2 regions of the Kitasatospora sp. NPDC005856 genome follow, and region 2 is predicted to be linked to the other one. Evidence: predicted binding sites of a transcription regulator. Region 2 holds the regulator's gene; the other holds the start of a gene.
The links. Region 2 encodes HrcA, which represses chaperone genes, less so after heat shock. Its sites were predicted from a motif close to TTNGCACTCNGNNNNNCNGAGTGCNAA; they were not measured.
Positions count from the first base shown of each region.

Region 1: ABZ449_RS34275 (FmdB family zinc ribbon protein) is a predicted target of HrcA. The motif match lies at 1,469-1,495, and genes of this name have one in related genera.

Region 1 covers NZ_JBEXWT010000088.1:392-5,494, forward strand. The annotation lists gene ABZ449_RS34270 (MFS transporter) at 30-1,379, shown strand; gene ABZ449_RS34275 (FmdB family zinc ribbon protein) at 1,507-1,818, shown strand; gene mscL (large conductance mechanosensitive channel protein MscL) at 2,461-2,880, shown strand; gene ABZ449_RS34285 (hypothetical protein) at 2,958-3,149, opposite strand; gene ABZ449_RS34290 (sigma-70 family RNA polymerase sigma factor) at 3,303-4,274, opposite strand; gene ABZ449_RS34295 (phosphatase PAP2 family protein) at 4,697-5,103, shown strand, end outside.
Region 2 covers NZ_JBEXWT010000005.1:14,896-19,998, forward strand. The annotation lists gene hemW (radical SAM family heme chaperone HemW) at 1-392, shown strand, start outside; gene ABZ449_RS05095 (DUF3097 domain-containing protein) at 451-1,284, opposite strand; gene ABZ449_RS05100 (hypothetical protein) at 1,316-1,900, opposite strand; gene htpX (zinc metalloprotease HtpX) at 1,924-2,844, opposite strand; gene hrcA (heat-inducible transcriptional repressor HrcA) at 3,133-4,167, shown strand; gene dnaJ (molecular chaperone DnaJ) at 4,244-5,103, shown strand, end outside.

The sequences.
Region 1 (5,103 bases), on a different contig from region 2:
GCGCTACCAGGCAGCAGGAAGGACCGACCGTGACGGCGCGCCGAACGGTCGACACCGCCGCGGACCACGCGGCCACCACCGCAGCTCCGGCCCCCGCCCGCGTCGGGTACGGCGAGCTGCTGCGCACGCCCGGGGCCTGGACGTTCCTGTCCCCCGCCCTCGTCGCGCGACTGCCGTACGCGATGCTCAGCATGGGCATCCTGCTGCTCGTCACCCAGACCCACGGTTCGTACGGCACCGCCGGTACGGTCACCGCGGTCGCCGCGGTCGCCCAGGCCCTGATCGGGCCGCAGACCGGGCGGCTCGCCGACCGCTACGGCCAGGCCGCGGTGCTCGTCCCGAGCGTTCTGGTGCACGCGGCCGCGGTCGGCGCGCTGATCGCCCTCGCGCTCGGCCACGCGCCCGCCTGGATCCTGTTCCTGATCGCCGTCCCGGCCGGCGCCAGCGTGCCGCAGGTCGGTGCGATGGTCCGGGCCCGCTGGGTCGCCAGGTTCACCGCGGACGGCGCCTCCGAGGCCTCCGCGGCCCGGGTGAGCACCGCCTTCGCCTTCGAGTCCGTGACGGACGAGTTCACCTTCGTGATCGGCCCGATCCTGGCCTCCGGCATCGCCGCCCTCGCCAGCCCGGCCACCGCCCTGGTCGCCGAAGCCGCGCTGACCGTCGTCGGCGGCCTGGCCTTCGCCGCCCAGCGGCGCACCGCCCCGGCCCGGATCGTGCCGGAGCCCGGCACCAGGCGCGCCTCGGCACTCGCCTCCCCCGGCGTCCGACTGCTGGCCGGCACCTTCCTCGGGGTCGGCGCCGTGTTCGGCGGCATGCAGGTGTCGGTGAACGCCTTCGCCGACTCGGTCGGGCAGCACGCCGCCGGCGGCACCGTGTACGGGATCTTCGCCGGCGGCTCGATGCTGGCCGGCGTGCTGTACGGCGTGATCGCCTGGCGGCGGCCGGTGCAGCAGCGGATGCTGATCAGCTACGCGCTGCTGGTGCTGGGCTGCTCGGTGCTGTGGGCGATGCCCAACCTGGTCGCGCTGACCGTCGCCGGGCTGACCTGCGGGCTGGCCATCGCGCCGACCCTGATCAGCGGCTACACCCTGGTCGAGACGCTGGTCGCGGACGGCGCCAAGACCGAGGCCTTCACCTGGCTGACCGGCGCCATCGGGCTGGGGCTGGCCGTGGGCTCTATGGCGGCGGGCCGGCTGATCGACGGGCACGGGCCCTCGACCGGGTTCCTGGTGCCGCTGGCCGGGGCCGGGGCGGGTCTGATCGTGCTGGTCTCGCTGCGGCACCTGCTGGTGGCGCCGGGGCGCGGGGCGGCCGGCACGGGCGCCGCCGCGGCGCAGCACGGCGGTGCCGGGCGGCTGGTGGGCGCGGCCGAGGGCTGAGCCGGGCGGCGGTCCGGCGGCCGGGCCCGATCCATCTCACACCGGAGTCGCTGGACTGATCCCGCGGAATGCCGCATCATTGACCATCGTTAGCACTCATCACGCGAGAGTGCCAGGAGGAAGACAAGTGCCCACGTACCAGTACCAGTGCACCGAGTGCGGCAACGGCCTGGAGGCGGTGCAGAAGTTCACCGACGAGGCGCTGACCACGTGCCCCGACTGCCAGGGACGACTGCGCAAGGTCTTCTCCGCCGTGGGCGTCGTGTTCAAGGGCTCCGGCTTCTACCGGACCGACAGCCGCTCGTCCTCCAGCAGCACGGTGGGCGCCGGGTCGTCGTCGACTTCCTCGACGCCGTCCTCCACGTCCTCGTCCACGTCCTCGTCGTCGAGCTCCGGCTCCTCCTCGTCGACGTCCAGCCCGGCTCCGGCCGCGAGCTGACCGCGGCGCCGGGCCATCGGCCCGGGCGGCCCGTAGACCTCGGAAGGCCCGTCGGCCCCGCTTCCACGCGGGGCGGCGGGCCTTTCCGCGTTTCCCCCCGGGGTCCGACCGCCGATTCCCTCCGCTCCCCTTCCCCCCCACCGCGGACCGCGGGCCCTCCGTCACCGCGGGCAGGTCGAAGCAACTCGTGCGGGTGAACGAAGTCGTCCACGGCGGCGGGTTTTCCACAGGCTGGGGAAATCGCTTTCGGAGTTCGCGGGAAACGCTCCATCGTGTGGGCATCCGGTCCGCGAGGGGCCGGCCGCCGACACGTCCGGAGGTGCGTCCATGACGACCGCGAGCTTCTCCCTGCCCCTGCCCCTCCCGCTGCCCGCTCCCGCCGTACCGCCCCGGCAGGAGCTGCCGAGCTTCCCGCCGATCCGGCGCGGGTGCGGCGGGTGGCACCGCTGGCGCAGTGCGGTGCGACGGCGGGCCGGGGCGCCCGTCCTGATCCTGCTCGCGGTGGCGGCGGCGCTGGCCCTTGGGCCCGCGCGGGCCGGTCTGCCGCCGCCCCCGGGAGGCGCATTGAGCCGGACGGGTTGTCAATCCGGGCCTACGGAAGATCACCCGTAACCAGGAGGCGACTTCGTCGTTCGAGGCGGCATGAAAGGCTTCAAGGAATTCCTGCTGCGCGGAAACGTCATCGACCTCGCCGTGGCCGTGGTCATCGGCGCGGCTTTCACCAACATCGTCAACGCCTTCGTCAAGGGCGTGATCAATCCGATCGTCGGCGTATTCGGGACGAAGGACCTCGCGTCCTACAGTTCCTGCCTCAAGGGGCCCTGCGAGGTGAGCCCGGCCGGTGAGGTCACGTCCGGAATCCTCATCCTGTGGGGATCGGTGCTCAGCGCCGCGCTCCAGTTCCTGATCACCGCGGCGGTCGTCTACTTCGTTCTGATCGTGCCCATGAACCGGTTGGCGGCCCACCGCAAGACCCTCGCCGAGAAGGCGGCGGACCTCGAGGCCAAGGAGGTCACCCTGCTGACCGAGATCCGTGACGCGCTGGTCGCGCCGCTGCGCTGACCGACGGACGCCGGTCGGCGCACGGTCCCCGTTCCCCAGTCCCCGCTCCTCAGCCCCTGTTCATCAGTCCCGGTTCCTCAGTCCCCGTGGTGCGGCGGGCGCTGGCTCAGGTACCAGTCCAGCCCCCGCCCACCGCTCTCCCCCGCCCCGGGGCGGGCACCCCAGCCCGCGTCGGTGTCGTCCCTGGACTGCTGGTCCAACGGGTCCCGGAAGACCAGCCGGGCCTTGGCGGCCTCGGCCTTCCGGGGCTCCTGCGCCTGGTCCCGCACCTGGTCCTCTTCCTGCCCCTGCTCGCTCAAACCGTCCACTCCGTCCGTTCGTCCCTCCCCTCCAGCCTAAGAGCCCCGTGGCACGCCTCGGGCCCCGGTGCGGAACACTCCGCGCCAGGGCCCGGATGAGGGCTCGGCCTGTCAGGCGGCCGGTCAGGCGGCTTCGAAGCCCGCGTGGTCGGCGATCTTCTTCAGCTCGGCCAGCGCGTGCTTCTCGATCTGGCGGATCCGCTCGCGGGTGAGGCCGTGCTGCTTGCCCACCTCGGTGAGGGTGCGCTCCCGGCCGTCCTCCATCCCGTAGCGGGAGCGGATGATCGAGGCGGTGCGGTCGTCCAGCCGCCCGATCAGGTCGTCCAGCTCCTCCCGGCGGAGCATGACCATCACGGCGTCCTCCGGGGACGTGGCCCCGGTGTCCTCGACGAGGTCACCGAACTGGGTCTCGCCCTCGTCGTCGACCGACATGTTGAGGCTGACCGGGTCACGCGCCCAGTCCAGCACGTCCTTGATCCGGGCCTCGGTGGTGTCCAGCTCGGCCGCGATCTCGGCCGGCTCCGCCTCCCGGCCCAGTTCCTTGGACTTCTCCCGCTGCACCCGCCGGATCCGCCCCAGCTCCTCCACCAGGTGCACGGGCAGCCGGATGGTGCGGGACTGGTCGGCGATGGACCGGGTGATCGCCTGCCGGATCCACCACGTCGCGTACGTGGAGAACTTGAAGCCCTTGGCGTAGTCGAACTTCTCGACGGCGCGCACCAGGCCGGCGTTGCCCTCCTGGATGAGGTCCAGCAGCGGCAGGCCGCTGCGCGGGTAGCGACGGGCGACGGCGACCACGAGCCGGAGGTTGGAACGGATGAAGACGTCCTTGGCGCGCTCGGCGTCGGCGGCTATCGTCTCCAGCTCCTCGCGCGTGACGCCGTCGGGGAGTTCGCCCTCGTCCATCAGGTGCTGGGCGTACACGCCGGCCTCGATCCGCAGCGAGAGCTCGACCTCCTCGGCGGCATCGAGCAGGGGCGTCCTGGCGATCTCGTCGAGGTACATGCCGACCAGGTCGCGGTCGGCCTCGAAGTTGGTCGGGCGGGCCGCGCGACTCCGGTCGGCCCTGTCGCGAACGACGGCACGGGTGGCCATGCTTGCTCCCTTTGCTGGTGTTGCCGAGGTCTGCCTGCCTGCCTCGTGAGGGCAAGAAGTGCGGGCCCCTGGAGGCTCACACGTAACGATCCAACGAACAGATTCCGGACAACATTCCCAAGTCACTCAGATTCTTCCCCGCGATGCAGTATCCTGCCGGTTTTCACCCCGGCCTGGACGCTGGGTGACCGATCGGGCACCTTCCGTGCCACCGGGTGACCGCCTGCGGGGCGAGGTCTTCACGCGACCCACACGCCTTCGCCGCCTACCCGTTGAACCCGCGGGCGGCCGCCGACGTTCCCGCGCTCCCCGCTTTCCGCCCGCGCCCACACCCCGGCGCACGCAGGTCCTCCCCACAAACGATGCCGAATCGCTATCACTCCGGCTCTTGCTCGGCCCGGGGCACTGGGAAGGTGTCAGCCATGCACCTGACCAACGGCACGACCCGCCTCACCGCGCGTAACCGCAGTCTCCTTCGGGACGCCGCGCTCGCGCTGGGCTGTGCCGCGCTGTTCGGTCTGCTGGCGACGCTGGTCACCGGCCAGTGGCGACCGCTGGTCCGCTTCGACCAGGAGTGGATCGGCGAACTGCACACCTACGCCCGGGAACACCGGATGTGGACCGCCTCGGTGCAGACGCTCTCGGACATCGGCGCCACCGTCACCATGCGTACGCTGCTCGGGATCGCCGCCGGGTGGCTCTGGTTGATCGGCGCGCGGGTGCTGGCCGGCTGGGTGGCCGCCCAGGCCCTGGTCGGCTGGGGCGCCCAGTGGGCACTGAAGCTGGCCTTCGGCCGCAGCCGCCCCTCCTTCCCCGATCCGGTCTCGCA
Region 2 (5,103 bases):
CCGAGGGCCGCTGCCGCCACAACGAGCTCTACTGGACCGGCGCCGACTGGTGGGGCGCGGGCCCCGGCGCCCACAGCCACGTCGGCGGCGTCCGCTGGTGGAACGCCAAGCACCCCGCCGCCTACGCCCGGGCCCTCGCCGAACACCGCACCCCGGCCCTGGCCCGCGAGGTGCTGGAGGACGAGGACCGCCGCGTCGAGCGCGTCCTCCTGGAGCTGCGCCTGGTCGACGGCATCCCGCTCGACCTGCTGACGGACACCGGCCGCGAGGCGGCGGACCGGCACCTCGCCGACGGCCTCCTCGCCGCCGGGTCCTACGCGCGGGGCCGCGCCGCGCTCACCCTCCGGGGTCGGCTGCTCGCGGACGCCGTCGTGCGCGACCTGGTGGACTGAGCGCCGGCACCCCGCCGGACCTGCCGGGCAGCACGCTCGGGACCTCGGAGTTCCGGGCCTACTCCTGGCCCGGCAGGGCCGTGAAGTCGATCAACTCCTCCACCCGGCCCAGCAGCTCGGGCTCCAGGTCCTTGTAGCTGTCGACCTTCGACAGGATGTGCTTCCAGGCCGCCGGGGTGTCCACCGGCCAGCCCAGGCGCCGGCAGGTGCCCTCCTTCCAGTCCTCGCCCCTCGGGACGGCGGGCCAGTCGGGGATGCCCACGGACGCGGGCTTCACGGCCTGCCAGATGTCGATGTAGGGGTGGCCGACCACCAGCACCGAGTCGCCGGTGACCTGGGCGGCGATGCGGTGCTCCTTCGTCCCCGGGAGCAGGTGGTCGACCAGGACGCCGAGGCGGCGCCCGGGGCCGGGGGCGAAGTCGGCGACGATCGCGGGCAGGTCGTCGATGCCGCGCAGGTACTCGACGACGACGCCCTCGATCCGCAGGTCGTCGCCCCAGACCCGCTCGACCAGCTCCGCGTCGTGCCGGCCCTCGACGTAGATGCGGGACTCCCGGGCGACCCGGGCGCGGGCGTTCGGGACGGCGACGGAGCCGGAGGCGGTGCGGCCGGGCGTGCGGGGGGCGGACGGCGCCGCGGGCCGGACCAGGGTGACCACCCGGCCCTCCAACAGGAAGCCGCGCGGCACCAGCGGGAACACCCGGTGCTTGCCGAACCGGTCCTCCAGGGTGACGGTGAACCCCTCGGCGGTCTTCTCGCAGCGCACCACCGCCCCGCAGTAGCCGGTCGCCGCCTCCTCGACCACCAGGTCCCGCTCGGCGGGCACCTCCGGGGCGGGGGCCTGGTTCTTCCACGGCGGGGTCAGGTCGGGTCCGTACTGGCGGCTGCGCATACGGGTGATCATAGGGACGGCGGACGGGCCGTCAGAGGCCCGGCGCGCCCCAGACCGGGAACCAGCGGCTCAGGTCCTTCTCCAGCCGCAGGTCGTTCCCCAGCATCGCGTTGACCTGGAGCTCCAGCGGGCTGTTGCGCTTCTCGCTGCCGCCGGGCATCGGGGCGAACGGGTAGAACGTACCTCGCTTGTAGAGGTAGACCAGCGCCAGGGACTGCCCCTGCGGGTTGCGGAAGGCCACCAGCGAGCAGAGCAGCTGCGGCCCGAAGCCGTTCGCCTCCAGCTCGCTGTTGACCGCGTGCAGGTCGTTGACCAGCTCCGGCAGTTCCCCGGGCCGGTGCCGGGCGAGCAGCCAGGAGTAGCCGTAGTCGTCCTTGGAGGCCTCCACCGGGACGCCGCCGCGCTCGGTGTCGGCGTCCAGCAGCGCCCGGACCTGCTGCTCGACCTGCACGAAGGCCGCGCCCTCGACGGCCGCGAAGCAGACCGAGCCGAGCCCGGTGGGGGTGAAGCCGGCCCCGGCCTCCAGGGTCAGCGCGGCGGACGGCACGCCGAACAGCTGGTCGAGGTCGGGCTTGACGGGCTTGGTGCGGCCGAAGAGGGCGTCCAGGATTCCCACGGCGGTCCTTTCGCGTCAGGGGCTCAGCGGCCGAGCTGCTCGGAGATCCTCGCCAGCTGCGCCAGCCGCTTCTCCAGGCTCGGATGGGTGGAGAACAGCTGGGTGGCGGCCTCCCGGGCGCTCAGCGCGGGGGCGAAGTAGAAGGCGTTGTACGGCTGCGCCTGGCGCAGGTCCTTGCTGGGGATGGCCGCGATCTGCCCGGTCACCTTGGTGAGCGCCGAGGCCAGGGCGCTGGGCCGGCCGGTGAGCTGGGCGGCGGCCCGGTCGGCGGCCAGCTCGCGGTAGCGGGAGAGCAGCCGGGTGAGCAGGAAGCTGATCGCGTAGACGACCATCGACACCAGCGGGATGATCAGCGCCACGATGGCGGCGTTCTGGTCGTTGTTGTTGCGCCCGCCGCCCATGAACCCGCCGTACACGGCGATCCGGGTCATCGCCCCGGCGAGGACGCCGAGGAAGCCGGCGATCGTCATCACCGCGACGTCCCGGTGGGCGACGTGCGACAGCTCGTGCGCGAGGACGCCCTCCAGCTCCTCCGGCTCCAGCCGGCGCAGCAGCCCGGTGGTCACGCAGATCACCGCGTTCTGCGGGTTGCGGCCGGTGGCGAAGGCGTTCGGCATGTCGTTGTCGGCGACCGCCACCCGGGGCTTGGGCATGTCGGCCAGCGCGCAGAGCCGGTCGACGGTGCCGTGCAGCTGGGGGAACTGTTCCGGGGACACCTGGTGGGCGCCCATCGCCCGCTCGGTGATCTTGTCGCTGAACCAGAACTGGGCCACGAACAGCCCGCCGGAGATCAGCACGATCAGTGGCCAGGCGCCGCGCAGGAGCGCGATCAGCAGGCCGGTGAAACCGACGTACAGCAACCCGATCACGAACATCGTCGCGACCATGCGGCCGGTCAGGCCGCGATCGGGCGCGAAACGGGTGTGCTGGCCCGAGCTCGACATCGCTTGCTCCTCCGTTCGCCGTCGCTTTCGATGCTGCCACCCGGACGGCCTCCCGGCACCACCCCGGTGCCGGGAGGATCGAACCGGCGGTGCCCGACGGGCCGTGTCCCGAACTGCGGGGAGGATCACCCCGCTCGGGCCGTTCCTGCCGTAGGACCCGGGCCTTACACTGGCAGGTACGGTTCTGGCACTCGTACGTTCAGAGTGCCAAGGCCGAGGGTCTCCCGGAAGGCCCGCGGCAGCAAGGGACACAGTCGGACGACGTGCGAAGACGGAGGTGCGCGCCCCATGGCCGGTGAGGTCCGCCAGCTGGACGAACGCAAGCTCGCCGTCCTGCGCGCGATCGTGCAGGACTACGTGGGCACCGAGGAGCCGGTCGGCTCCAAGGCCCTGGTGGAACGGCACAACCTCGGGGTCTCCCCGGCGACCGTCCGCAACGACATGGCGGCGCTGGAGGAGGAGGGCTACATCCATCAGCCCCACACCAGCGCCGGCCGCATCCCGACCGACAAGGGGTACCGCCTCTTCGTCGACAAGCTCGCCGAGATCAAGCCGATGAGCGCCCCCGAGCGCCGGGCCATCCGGCACTTCCTGGACGGCGCGGTCGACCTGGACGACGTGGTCGCCCGCACCGTGCGGCTGCTCGCCCAGCTGACCCGGCAGGTCGCGGTGGTGCAGTACCCCTCGCTGTCGCGCTCCACCGTGCGGCACATCGAGCTGGTGGCACTGGCCCCGGCCAAGGTGATGCTGGTGCTGATCACCAACACCGGCCGGGTCGAGCAGCGGATGGTCGACTGCCCGGGCACGGTCGGCGAGACGGTGCTGGCGGACCTGCGGGCCCGGATCAACGCGAGAGCCGCCGGCCGGCGCCTCCCGGAGGTCCCGGGGCTGCTGGAGGAGCTGCCGGCGCTGTTCGAGCAGGCCGACCGGCCGACCGTCAGCACGGTCCTGGCGACCCTGTTCGAGACGCTCGCCGAGCAGAACGAGGAACGGATCATGCTGGCCGGCACGGCCAACCTGACCCGTTTCGGGCACGACTTCCCGCTCACCATCCAGCCGGTGCTGGAGGCCCTGGAGGAGCAGGTCGTCCTGCTCCGCCTCCTGGGTGAGACCGCGGACGCGGCGATGACGGTCCGGATCGGGCGGGAGAACGCCTACGAAGGGCTGAATTCCACCTCGATCGTCTCGGTCGGCTACGGTTCGGGCGACGAGAGCGTGGCGAAACTGGGTGTGATCGGTCCGACCCGGATGGACTACCCGGGCACAATGGGGGCGGTGCGAGCGGTGGCGCGGTACGTGGGCCAGATCCTGGCCGAGTCCTAGCAAAGGTCGCCGTCGGAAAATCCGACGGTGGCGTCCAGTCGCAGCACTACTACAGGCGGAACAAGCGGAGCATTTGGTGGCCACGGACTACTACGCGGTACTCGGCGTCCGACGGGATGCGGGGCAGGACGAGATCAAGAAGGCGTTCCGGCGCCTGGCACGCGAACTGCACCCGGACGTCAACCCGGACCCGAAGACGCAGGAGCGGTTCAAGGAGATCAACGCCGCCTACGAGGTGCTCTCCGACCCGCAGAAGCGTCAGGTCTACGACCTCGGCGGGGACCCGCTGTCCCCGGGCGGCGGCGCGGGCGGCTTCGGCGCCGGCGCGGCGGGCTTCGGCTTCTCCGACATCATGGACGCCTTCTTCGGCGCCGCGGCCGGCCAGCGCGGCCCGCGCTCGCGCACCCGCCGCGGCCAGGACGCCATGATCCGGCTGGAGATCACCCTGGAGGAGGCCGCCTTCGGCACCACCAAGGAACTCCAGGTCGACACCGCCGTCACCTGCACCACCTGCAGCGGCGAGGGCGCGGCCCCCGGCACCTCGGCGCAGACCTGTGACATGTGCCGCGGCAAGGGCGAGGTCTCCCAGGTCACCCGGTCCTTCCTGGGCCAGGTCATGACCTCCCGCCCGTGCCCGCAGTGCCAGGGCTTCGGCACCGTCGTGCCGACCCCGTGCCCGGAGTGCGCCGGCGACGGCCGGGTGCGCGCCCGCCGCACCCTGACGGTCAAGATCCCGGCCGGTGTCGACAACGGCACCAGGATCCAGCTGGCCGGCGAGGGCGAGGTCGGCCCCGGCGGCGGCCCGGCCGGCGACCTGTACGTCGAGATCGCCGAGACCACCCACAACATCTTCCAGCGGCGAGGGGACGACCTGCACTGCACCGTCACCATCCCGATGACGGCGGCCTCGCTCGGCACCCAGGTGCCGCTGCAGAC